DNA from 4 places in the Chryseobacterium sp. IT-36CA2 genome. Region 2 is predicted to be linked to each of the others. Evidence: riboswitches for the same ligand, from Rfam matches in the RefSeq annotation. Region 2 holds a riboswitch; each other region holds the start of a gene.
What was found. Region 2 has a riboswitch for S-adenosylmethionine ahead of ACM6F9_RS11535 (alpha/beta fold hydrolase). Riboswitches for the same ligand answer to the same signal wherever they lie in the genome.
Positions count from the first base shown of each region.

Region 1: linked by a shared signal. The riboswitch ahead of ACM6F9_RS20855 (TonB-dependent receptor plug domain-containing protein) and the one ahead of ACM6F9_RS11535 (alpha/beta fold hydrolase) in region 2 are both predicted to bind S-adenosylmethionine.
Region 3: linked by a shared signal. The riboswitch ahead of ACM6F9_RS12295 (SusC/RagA family TonB-linked outer membrane protein) and the one ahead of ACM6F9_RS11535 (alpha/beta fold hydrolase) in region 2 are both predicted to bind S-adenosylmethionine.
Region 4: linked by a shared signal. The riboswitch ahead of ACM6F9_RS21195 (TonB-dependent receptor plug domain-containing protein) and the one ahead of ACM6F9_RS11535 (alpha/beta fold hydrolase) in region 2 are both predicted to bind S-adenosylmethionine.

Region 1 is NZ_CATKPG010000025.1:104,490-107,671, reverse strand. It holds gene ACM6F9_RS20860 (outer membrane beta-barrel protein) at 1-822, opposite strand, end outside; SAM-I-IV-variant riboswitch at 942-1,039, shown strand; gene ACM6F9_RS20855 (TonB-dependent receptor plug domain-containing protein) at 1,337-3,182, shown strand, end outside.
Region 2 is NZ_CATKPG010000021.1:13,478-16,659, reverse strand. It holds gene ACM6F9_RS11540 (MGH1-like glycoside hydrolase domain-containing protein) at 1-1,038, opposite strand, end outside; SAM riboswitch class I at 1,227-1,333, shown strand; gene ACM6F9_RS11535 (alpha/beta fold hydrolase) at 1,395-2,333, shown strand; gene ACM6F9_RS11530 (ACT domain-containing protein) at 2,338-3,182, shown strand, end outside.
Region 3 is NZ_CATKPG010000021.1:171,388-174,569, forward strand. It holds gene ACM6F9_RS12295 (SusC/RagA family TonB-linked outer membrane protein) at 1-1,502, opposite strand, end outside; SAM riboswitch class I at 1,586-1,684, opposite strand; gene ACM6F9_RS12300 (type II 3-dehydroquinate dehydratase) at 1,929-2,336, shown strand; gene ACM6F9_RS12305 (hypothetical protein) at 2,409-2,846, shown strand; gene pckA (phosphoenolpyruvate carboxykinase (ATP)) at 2,897-3,182, opposite strand, start outside.
Region 4 is NZ_CATKPG010000025.1:179,918-183,099, forward strand. It holds gene ACM6F9_RS21195 (TonB-dependent receptor plug domain-containing protein) at 1-1,412, opposite strand, end outside; SAM riboswitch class I at 1,505-1,610, opposite strand; gene ACM6F9_RS21200 (alpha-amylase family glycosyl hydrolase) at 1,871-3,182, opposite strand, start outside.

The sequences.
Region 1 (3,182 bases), on a different contig from region 2:
ATCCGAAGAAGTATAAAAAGCTTCTCTTAAATCCTTCAGATTTCTCTTGAAAGGCAAATCTCCATGACCGTCACTTAAAGTATAATTGTCGTTATTATTGTGATAAATATCGTAGTTTAATAATAATCTGTCTTGTCCTAAATCAAATGTCAATCCTGATTTTGCAAAATATCCGCGTGCATATCTATCGGTATGGCTGCTCAAAAGTTCGTCCTGTTGGCCATTCAGCATACTTTCACGATAATTTTGCCCCACATTCAGCTGCCATCCGAAATATTTATTTCTTGCATTTAAGTTAACAGAGTTTGTGGTTCTGTTTCTGAATTTATCATAATTCGTGAAAGAATAATTCCCCGAATACGTAGCCGTTAAATATTTATTGGCATTTTTATTAGTGATGATATTCATGATAGCTCCTCCGGAAGTTGCCGGAAACTCAGCACCAGGCTGAGTGATCACTTCAATTCTTTCTACAGAATTGGCAGGCATTCCTTCAAGGAAGGAGTTCAATTCATTGGATGTGATATTTAGAGGTCTTCCATTAAGATATACTTCAAGCATTTTTCCCTGATACATCATCCCTGCAATGTCGGTAGATACAAGTCCTGGCAGCTTTTTAATTCCTTCCAAAACATTCCCGTTATTCAGCTGAGGTTGTTCGGAAAAGTCAAAAATTGTACGGTCGGCTTTTTGTTCAACGGCTTTTTTAGTTTTTGTGATAACTACTCCTTCAATTTGTTTTTCCTGAGGCTTATTGTTTTTTTCCTGAGAGAAAATAAAGACGGAGCTTAATAAGGATAATGCGAAAATCGTTTTTTTCATAATGTTTTTACTGATATCCGGTTAGACGCTGAAAAAGATAAATTGTTACTTTAAAATTGTGAAAATCGAAAAATTAAGCTAAAATTTTTTTTATTTCCGAAATAATTATATCTTTGCCGGGTAATTATCAAGAATCTCTAGATGGGATAGCAACCTGCAAAAACAAGCAAGGTGCTGCAATCGATAAGCCGGATCTTCCGGAAAAAATGTTTATCATTCTATCATTACCCATCTTGAATTTTTGTTTTAAAGTTAGAACCAAATGTTTAAAGACAAGGGAAATCACCTTACATCAGTTATTTTTTATTCCTCGGATCATGAAGTGAATCTTCATTATTCTAATATGTTTTCATGCCATTTCTATATGCGCATGTGTTGTTGCTGCTAGCACTTTCTATTTCTAAAAAATAATACAAACATTTCGAGCATCTATGGTAACCTTACAATTTAAGGCTACAGGATTTGTATTGCTCAAAAAACAATTTTTAACAACAAAAAGTAAACAACAATCAACATGCATAATTTCAAAACAAAAATATTTGTTCCTTCTTTCGCACTTATCTCTACATTTTATTACGCACAAACGGACACTTTACAATCAAAAAAAATAGAGGATGTAGTGATCCTTGGATCAAGAGGTTCCGGAAGATCATTGACGGAAACCCCTGTTCCGGTCGATATCATTAACATATCAAAAATTTTAAAACAAAGCCCGACGAACAATATCAGCCAGGCTTTGAATTATATAGTCCCATCATTTTCATCCACATCACACACGGTGAACGATGGAACTGACTTTGTAGATCCTGCTCTATTAAGAGGATTAGGACCAGATCAGGTTTTGGTTTTGCTTAATGGAAAAAGACGATATCAGTCTTCATTAATTAATGTTACCCTTACACCGGGAAGAGGCTCTGTGGGAACTGATCTTAATGCTATTCCCGCTTTTGCTTTAGAGAAAATTGAAGTTTTAAGAGATGGTGCTTCTGCTCAATATGGCTCTGATGCCATTGCAGGAGTCGTTAATCTGGGACTGAAGAAAAGATTAGGACTTTCCGGACAGGTATTTCTAGGAGGGTATGCTTCTCCTGTTGCCAATAATTTCTCAGGAGGAGTAGATGGACAAACCATTTCTGTAGATCTTAATTATGGAGCAAAAATTGGAAAATCCGGATTTATTAACGTTACGGGTTCTGCTCAATATCGTGATCCTTATTCCAGGGCGGGAGTAAGAGAAGGAGATATTTTCAATGCTTATAATGCTATTAATTACAGAGCACTGCAGGACGGAGTTAATATTGATGGTTTGTATAAAAACATTACCAATACGTCCAACACCCAGCAGATTATCAATACGGTAAAACAGTATGCGACTAAGGTTGGTTATTTTGGAACTGATTTTCAGTCTCAGATCTCAGGGGCAAATAGTATTTCTGACCTTCAAAAAATATTAGGTAAAGATTTTACTTCCCAGGAACTTAGCTACAGAGGATTGGAGAGAAAAGATTTCAGCCTGAGAGCCGGACAGTCTAAGTTACAATCGGGGCAGCTTTTCTTTAATTCCGAAATTCCTGTGAATGAAGACTGGAAGGTTTATTCATTTGGTGGTTATAGCTATCGTCTTGGAAATGCCGGAGGTTTTTACAGGCTCCCAAATACGGAAAGAAACATCAATGTGGTAACGCCAAACGGATACCTTCCTCAGATTGAAGCAGCCGTAAATGATTATTCACTTGCTGCCGGGATTAAAGGAAAATGGAATGGCTGGAATGTAGATTTCAGTAATACTTTCGGGAAAAATACCTTTGGTTTTGGAGTGGTAAATACCTTTAATGCATCGCTTACAGACAGCTCTCCAAGAACTTTTGATGCGGGAGGATCTGAGTTTTCACAAAATACAGTCAATCTGGATTTTTCCAAAAAATATGATGTCCTTAAAGGATTGAACATTGCTTTCGGTGCCGAATACCGACACGAAAATTATAAAGTAAATGCAGGAAAAGAAAATTCTTATGCTTCTTACGATATTTATGGGCGTGTGGTAACCGCCAAAACCCCTGAAAATGAAAAGGTAACCGATTTCTTCGAAAATATAAGACCAGCCGGAGCACAGGTTTTCCCAGGATTTAGTCCGGAAAATGCAGTATCAGGAAACAGAAACAGTATTGCAGCTTATGCCGATGCAGAGCTTGAAGTGACCGATGGATGGCTGTTGGAAGGAGCCTTACGATATGAAAATTATTCAGACTTCGGTTCTACATTCAATTATAAAGTGGCAACCAATGTAAAGCTGGCTCCCAATCTGAACTGGAGAGGAGCTGTTTCCACTGGATTTAGAGCGCCTTCATTGGCTCAGATCT
Region 2 (3,182 bases):
GTTGACAGTGTCATTCTGAACGTCTTTATAAAACTCTTCAGCTTCAGCCTGTCGGGTATTGAAAATTTCATCAAACTTTTCAAAAGGTTCATCCGCCTCATCAGGACATAGTCTGAATTCAAAAACTTTTGATTCTCCGGCGCCAATAACTTCGTCAATCAGAAAAGAAGCTTTTGTCCCTTTCTTTTCGGGATTTATCGTATTTGCCTGATGGGTAATAAAATGATTGATCCCATCTTTGAAATAGCTGTTTTCGGCAGCAGGTGTTCCATGAAGTTTAGCGTTATTGGTTTCATTATCACAAAATACGCTTTGTGCATTGGTATTTCGGGAATAGAACTTTTTGATCGAAATACTATCATGGCCAATATTGATACTTCCGTTCTCAGAAGCATTGATTTCTCCTTTATAGGTATTATATCCCCATTTCCAGTTGTTTCTGAACCATACAGTAGGCGCTACCAGAATAGGTGCTTCATGCTGACTTCGGTTGCAGATGGTTACTCTGGCCAGAATATCATTGTGGTCGGCTTTACAGTACTCTATGAAAATATCAAAATATTCATCATTATCAAAAATTCCGGTATCGAAAATTTCATATTCCGGTTCCTTTTTACTGCGTTTTCCATTTTCGGCAACAAGGTCATCATAAGGAAATTCATTGATCGGATATTTATACACCATTTTCATATAGCTATGAGTAGGCGTATTATCCAGATAATAAAAAATTTCTTTGATGTCTTCCCCATGATTTCCCTGAGGGTTACTCAATCCGAAGAACCTTTCTTTTACCATTTTGTCTTTCTTGTTCCAAAATGAAAAAGCAAAACATAAAAGCTGCTTTACATCAGAAATTCCGGCAATGCCTTCTTCACCCCAGCGGTAGGCGTAGCTTTCGGCATTATTATGATTGGTAAAATTCCAGGCATTCCCGTTCGGGCTATAATCTTCGCGTACATTTCCCCACTGCCGGTTGCTTACATAAGGTCCCCAGTTTTTCCATTTGGTATCTTGTAATCTTTCTTTTTCAGCGGTCATATCTCATCATTTTTCCCCACGAAGTTAGTTTTTTTGAGAAGTAATTCCAATTTTTTTCATCTGAATAATTATTAATATAGTCTTGAAACACTTGTGTTTAAGGGCTTTTTTGAATATTAAAATATTTTTTTTTTGAAATTAAAAGAAAAGAACTACCTTTGCATCATTCGTTCATTCAAATATTGAAAATGTTATCAAGAAAGGTTGAGGGATTAGACCCTATGAAACCTTAGCAACCCTTTGCGCAAGCAAAGAAGGTGCTACGTTCTACCAAAGTATTTTGGACAGATAACTCACTGAAGTTCTTTTTCAGCCATTTCCTGTGGCATTTTCAATTGTATTAAAATTTAATAGAATTGAAAACAGAATTAAACTATATTAATCTTTCGTATCAAACTTATTCTCAAAAGGAATACCATATCTCATTAAGCTATCAGCTTTTTGGGAAAGATCTGTTTACAGCCCCTATCATTTTAATCAACCATGCTCTTACCGGAAATTCCAATGTATCCGGAGAAAAAGGCTGGTGGAAACAGTTGGTAGGAGAAAATCAGATTGTAGATACCGATAAATATACCGTTCTGTGCTTTAATATACCCGGAAACGGATATGACGATTTTTTAATTGAAGACTATGAAGACTTCACTCCTTCAGATATCGCAGCGATATTTCTGAAAGGGCTTGAAGCTTTACATATCAAAAATTTATATGCCATTATTGGAGGCTCTCTGGGAGGAGGGATTGCCTGGGAAATGCTTGCCAAGCAGTCGGATCTTGCAGAAATATTTATTCCTATAGCCTGTGATTACAGAACACACGACTGGCTTCATGCACAGTGTCTGGTTCAGAAATTTTTATTGAATGATAAAGAAGAACCATTACAGAAAGCAAGAATTCATGCCATGTTGTGTTATAGAACTCCACAGTCGCTCAACGACAGATTTCAAAACCAATATAACCAGGAAAAAAAATCCCTGGAATCAGAAGACTGGCTGGTTTATCATGGTAATGCACTAAACGAAAGATTTAGTTTGAAAAGTTACAAACTGATGAATCATCTCTTGATGAATATAAACGTTGCTGAAGAAGCACTGGAGAACATACAGACACGAATGCACATGATCTCCGTAGATACAGACTTATTCTTCCCGGCTTCTGAAATCCGAATGTGTTTTGAAAACTTACAAGAGAAAAATAAGGATGTTTCTTATCACGAGATCCAATCTATACACGGGCATGATGCCTTCCTAATGGAATATCAACAATTAAATAATATCATAAAAAATATTTTATAAAGTAATGAAAAAGGTTAACGAAATAAAATTCTTAAAAAATAGATCAATTGTCAAATTTGAAGGAGAAGATTTTCTGGGAGAAATTGGGATTGACGGACGAATTTTTAAAGCGCTTACCTTAGCGCGTATCAGTGTAGGAGTAATTTCACAACAAGCCATAGAAAACGGAATTTCTATTTTGGTTCAGGAAATTGATGCAGAAAAAGCAGTAGCTTGTCTTATTGATGAATTTGAAGAAGAAAGAAAATCTGGAAAAGTTTCTCAGATCTATAGTATCAATAATGTTTCTGTGATTGGTTTTGTAGCAGAAGATTTCAATAAAGTCTTTGCCGAACTGGCAAGAAACAATGTTTTCCCATTGCTTTTGAATCAGGTAGCAGGAGAAAACAGAGTAAATATCGTAGTGACTTCCTCACAGGATGAAAAAACAAGAAACATCATAGAATCTGAAATTTTCAAAAAACCAAAGACGGTTCATCTGGCAATCATTGGCCACGGAAACGTAGGAAAAACATTGATACAACAGGTTTTGGAATCTGCAGAAGAAATTAAAAAGCGTAAAAAAATAGACCTGAAAGTAGTGGCGGTAGCCAACTCAAAGAAAATTGCCTTCAACAAAAAAGGATTTGATGCCAATTGGAGTGATGAGGTTTTGACGGCAGAACATCCATCGAATGTTGAAGAACTGATTAATTTCTCTAATGAAAATCAACTTGAAAATTTAATCGTTGTTGATAACACAGCCAGCAAAGATTTTGTAAAGAACTATCACGCTTTGGCAGAAAACGGATTTGATCTGGTTTCTTCCAACAAAATTTTCAATACCCTTCCGATAGAAGAGTACAGAAA
Region 3 (3,182 bases), 160 kb from region 2:
TAGAATTCATGACCTGCCAAAGCATTCACATGATGTTTTCCAAATTTTTTATCATAAGTCAGAATATTACTCGTAGTATAAGAAAGTGTCCTGCTATTGCTTTTTGTTACCGAACCTCCTATTTCAGCTCCTTGTCCCAGCAATGGGTTTGAATAATAATGTCCGTTGTAATTCACCAAATCAACAGAGAAACTTGTCTTGAATTTCAGTTCCGGCAGGAACGTAAGCTCCATGAATCCTTTTCCAGAGAAATTGTCTTCTTTATTTTCGTTTTTATCTAATGACAGTGTTGCAGCAGCATTTTGATTCTGAAGTGCACTTGTAGGTCTGTATTTTCCGAAATCATAAACCGGGTTTCCATCAGATCCTAAAATATAACTTCCGTCCGCATTTCTTTCATAATAAGGATAGAATGAAGGAATAAACCTTGCGGCATTGATGATATTACTAGAAGTGTTATCTGAAGAAGTAGGTGCCTGTTGAATACTGTTCGTATAATTTAAGTTCACTCCAACATTCAACCATTTTTTCACTTCCGAATTGATCTTCAATCTGGTATTATATCTTTTATATCCTGATTCAATGGCCATTCCTTTATCATCAAGATAACCTAGGGAAAAGAAATAATTGCTCTTCTCACTTCCTCCGCTGATATCAAGGTCTACCTGATTTCTTGAAGCTACTCTTTGCAAAATATCTCTCCAGTCATCATTCCAAAGCGGTGAAGCTCCCGGTAACAGCTTTCCATCCGTTCCTACCGGTTTTGGATAAGCTGTTCCATATGGATTGATACCCAATGAAGAAACAAGGTTGCCCGTTGCCATCTGAGCAGCTTGCTGAGCATTCACTTTCCCAGATTGATATCCGTTTCTCAATGCTTCCCAGTACAATTGGAAATATTGATCTGTATTAACCTGTTCATAGTCTTTCACCGCTCTTCCGGAAAATCCCTGACTGATATTAAAATTGACTTTTGCCTCTCCTTTTTTACCTGATTTTGTGGTGATGATGATAATCCCGTTAGCTCCTCTTGAACCATACAAAGCACTTGCTGTAGCATCTTTCAGAACACTGATGGATTCAATATCGCTTGGGCTGATAGAGTTCAGATTCCCGTCAAAAGGAATTCCGTCTACTACGTACAAAGGATCACTTGAAGCACTGATAGAGCCAATCCCTCTGATTCGAATGGTAGAAACAGCTCCCGGCTGTCCAGATGCACTTGTTGTCTGAATTCCGGCAACCTGACCTTCTAATGCTTTGGTGATATTGGTTACGGGTCTGTTATTAATTTTATCACTGGAAATAGTGGCTACAGAACCTGTATAGCTGTTTCTTTTAGCTTTTCCGTAGGCTACCACTACCACTTCATCAATCTCCTTTTCATTAAGGCTATCTTTTTTAGGCTTGGAATTCTGCGCATTGAGACTGGTTACTCCCAGAAAAAATGCAGCAACCGGAGGCATCCAAACCTTAGAATTGAATAAATTTATATTAATCATAATCAATTTTATTTATCATATATTAAAATTTAGCCCTTTGCAGAAAAGTCAGCAAAGGGCATCGATAAATACGATAAACCAAATCCTTATTTTTCCTTAAAAGGCTGAATGTAACACCTTGCCCCACGGGTAGGTTGTCAAGATTTCATAGGGTCAGTTCCCTCCATCTTTCTTTATAAGCCGATCGAAATATGGTTGCAAAGCTAAAAACTTTTAGTCTACAAAACAAGTAGACTTATTTATTTTTCATGATAATTTTTCAAAAATTAACGTAATTTTTTAATAAAATCCCTTACTACAAAGAGTTACGATCGTTATCACTTTCACATACATGATAAATATCATTATTAATAATTCAATTGAATAACAGCCAATCAATGGAGAATTTTTTGGCTGTTAATTAAAAAAAGTTTTTAATTTTATAGTATGAAAGTTTTAATCATCAACGGCCCTAACCTTAACCTATTAGGTACCAGAGAACCGGAAATCTATGGAACTGTTTCCATGGAAAGCTATTTGGAAAATTTAAAATCTGAGTTTCAGGCTCATGAATTAAAATATTATCAGTCTAATATTGAAGGCGAACTTATCAACAGACTTCAGGAGGATGATTTTGATGCAGTAGTGATTAATCCGGGAGCTTTCACCCATTATTCCTACGCAATTGCGGATTGTCTAAAAAATATTCGTAAACCAAAAGTAGAAGTTCACATCAGCAATATCTATAAAAGAGAGGAATTCCGACAGAAATCTGTAACAGCTGCTAATACGGATGCGGTTTTATCAGGCTTTGGAATGGATGGGTATAGATTGGCTATATTAAGTTTGAAATAATTTTATAGTTTATATCCTTCCCACGGATCTCACAGATTTTCACAGATGCATATGAGTAATTAGAAATGATTTATGAAGATAGAAGATAAGATTTACTGCAAATGCATTGGGACATATTCCAGGCAATTAACAAAAAGAAAATCATACATTATCGAAGAAATTAACGCTGATAATGTAAGGGTTAAGAATGACGAAGGAAGACTGAGATGGTATTCAAAATTTTATTTCAGTTTAAACAATCAACCAGAAATAATTTCTATTAACATAGATGACAAAATAGAAAATATTGAATCTGATACCATAGAAGTAACTATTATATTTTCCAACAAAGCAAAATATTGGATGACTTTCACTACTCCAAAGTATTTAGATAAAATATTGGACGAAGAGTCTTACTTTTTTTCAAAACATTTTATGATCATAAAACGTCTAACTGGAGAATCGATCAAATCAACAGTACTAAAACTTGATGAACAAAATGAATTGATTGAAAGCTGTAAAAAATATTAATAAAAAAAGCCTCATCAATGATGAGGCTTTTCTTTATGCTTAGTTAACTATTAGATAGTTTGTTCCTGTAATTGAGGTCCGGAAGCAATTAATTTTCTACCTTCTTCAGTATCACAGTACTGTTCAAAGTTTTTGATATATCTTGAAGCAAGATCTTTTGCTTTTTCTTCCCAATCTGAAGCATTTTCATACGTATCTCTAGGATCTAAAATACCTGTAGAAACGTTTGGTAATTCAGTAGGAATCTCAAGATTCATAATCGGAACCTGAGTTTTAGGAGCATTATCAATAGACCCATCAATAATTGCATCGATGATCGCTCTTGTATCTTTCAGA
Region 4 (3,182 bases), on a different contig from region 2:
TGTCTGTCTTTCTTCAGTGCATTGTTAGGAGAAAACCCGATAAAGGATTGAGATCCGCCTGCGCCGAGCACTGTAGATCCTTCAGTGGCCACATTTCCATTGATGTCATATTGGGTATAGGATGCTTCGTCTCCTGCTTTGATCTGGTATTGTTCAAATCTGAATTCTCCCCCGAATGCAATATTGAATTGTTTTATATTTTTTGAAACATCAAGGTTAATGGTATTTTGAAGGAAGCTATGCGCTCCGGCATAAAATCGTGTTGGAGATTTTGCTCCCAGAGAAGCATTATTGGTGTTGCTTACGTTATAATTGAATGTGTTACTTCCGAAAGTATTGCTTAAGTCGAATAACCAGTCATTCAAATTATATTTTGCTCCTACAGCGTAAGAAACATCGTACACCTGTGATCCGAGGGTCGCCTGAAACCCGTTCGGATAAATGGATGAAACTACATTGGATGTTTCGCTCGGAAGTCTTCTGAAGCCAAATCCTTTTCCTTCTTTGATACTGAATCCTCCAAAAGAATAGACTTTAAAATTATCATTAAAAGGATATTCTGCATTGAAAAACAGCTGACCCTGTCTGATTTGGGCATCTCCGATCTGAAAATTAAAATCATCGCGGGTTAATCCTCGTTCTTTAATCTTCTCATCATCAGCCGCTCTTGCAGCAGCAGGATCATCGGCAAATGCATACGCAAAATTATTTCCGAAAATGTCGAGATCATGATTTTGGGTTCTTGTCGTTTTTCCTCTGTGACTTAATTGCAGAGACAGGTTAATATAACTGTCTTTCTTTCCTAATGAAGTTCCGTAATTGGCGCCTGCCTGGTAAGTATCACCATCATTTCTTCCGGTCAATCCATAAGTAAGGCTTGCTGAAGCTCCGGCATTTTTTTTAAGAATAATATTAATCACTCCTGCAATGGCATCAGAACCGTATTGTGCAGCCGCTCCGTCTCTTAACACTTCTATTCTGTCAATCGAAATCACCGGAATGGCACTTAAATCTGTTCCTACAGAGCCATTTCCCACTGTATTCTGATAATTTACCAATGATGTAGAATGTCTTCTTTTTCCGTTAAGCAGCACCAGAACCTGATCGGGTCCCATTCCTCTCAGAGTTACAGGATCAACATGTTCTGTGCCATCCGAAGCAGACTGTCTCACTGCATTAAATGATGGAATCACATAGTTCAGGAGATCCTGAGCAGTCATTTGCGGAGAACTTCTCTGGATTTTATCGATATTAATTACATCTACAGGAACGGGTGTCTCCAGCTTTGTTCTTTTGACATTACGGTTTCCGACAATGATAATATCTTCGATTTGTTTTCCTTTTTCCTCACTCTCCTGAGCTGCGACCAGAATTGCTCCAAGCAATAATACAGCTGTGCTTAATTTTTTCATTTTGTTCTTGACAATTAATAATACAGGCCCGACGGATCTTTCCGCAGATACACAAGACTTCAAGAAATGGAATTCATATAGAATATTGACTTCACTTATCTCCCCCTAAGGGTTGGAATTAGCACCTTTACACTTCTGAAACCGTGTAGGTTGCTAAGGTTTCACGGGGCCAAATCCCTCCACCTTTCTTGATAAATCTACTGCAAAAGTAGACTATTTTTTTAAATGTACAAAAAAGGCAAATCTGCAATACTGCAAATTTGCCTTTTATTATTTTATAGAAATTGTTTACACTTTTATTTTTGAACCATTAAGATTTAATAAGAGTTTAAGAGTATTAAGATAAGCCTCGCTTTAAACTTAAAAATCAGAATGATTCAGCTTAACTCTACTTTATTTATTAAATCCTTCTTAATGGTTTTTAAGATATTCAATATTTTTTATAAGTCTAAACGCTTTTATTTAATGATCATCTTTTGAATCGCAATTCCTGTATCCGATTTAAGCTGTACAAGGTAAGTTCCTGCGGGATAACTGATTTTCGCGTCATAGGTACCATTTTCTCTATCAAGTTTGAATGAATCAAGTTTTTTACCGGTCATATCAAAAATTAAAATTTCTCCATTTTTTGCTTTGCTGAAAACGAATTTAGCAACTCTGTTTTTTACAGGATTATCTGCAATCTGAAGGGATAATTTGTTGGCAGCATTGGTATCTGCTGTTGACAAAGTACCTGCATAATTTCCAAAGATTCTGAATTCGCCTGGCTGTAAAGTAATTGGAGCCGTTGTGGAGACTACATTCGAGATACTGTCATCCATCAGATTCTGCCACTGGCCTGTGTATGGGAAATAAGGGACTACATTCTGCACAGAAGTAGTGTAATTCGCTAATACTACGATGTTCTTTGTTCCTGTTGTAATAGTTGTATCATACACATAAATTCTTGTGATCAGACCATTAGGATCATTCGTAAGGTTATTGGATTCTATACTGTACGTTTTAGATTTAAAAACCGGATGACTGTTTCTGATATTGATGATTTTAGCCCAGGTATCATACACCGCTTTTCTGTTTGCATTCGTATCATATCCTAAGGTAAATGCAATAGGTTTCTCATCTGTTCTACAGCCGCTGTCGATAGTACCATTTGCACATCTGTTGATGCTGAATTCATATCCTAATTCGCCAAACTGCCAGATCATTTTCGGACCTGGAATCGTGAAGAAGGTTGCACCGAAAGTTTTCATTCTTTCAAGAGCGGTATTCAGATCTTTCACATTATAACTTCCGTTGGTAGCTCCGTATGCAAGATTTTTAAACATCAGTCTTTCTTCATCATGGCTTTCTCCATAGCCTACAGCACTCATATTGGTAAAGCCGTGGAGACTGTGGTTCATACGGTCATAATTGCTGTTTTCCTGATATCCCATTGTATTCTGATTGTAAGGATCTGTCTGTTTATTCCAAAGCATAACGCCTTTTCCTTCTGCTATTCTGTAATTCGCCCATTGCTGCTCTTCTGCATCTGTTCCAAGGTGTTCGAAGATCATGTAAGAGTTCGGATCCAGAGCCCATTGTCTGTCTGCGTAGTGTTTCATGATATCTACTCTGTCCTGCTGATAGGCGTTGGTGCACGTTTCATCATTTTCAGAACAGCTTTGAGTGAATCCTTTTGTTAAATCCCAACGGAATCCGTCTATGTGATATTCATTCAGCCATTGTTCAAGACATCTTTCAACGTAATATTGCGTTGAAGGACTTGTATGG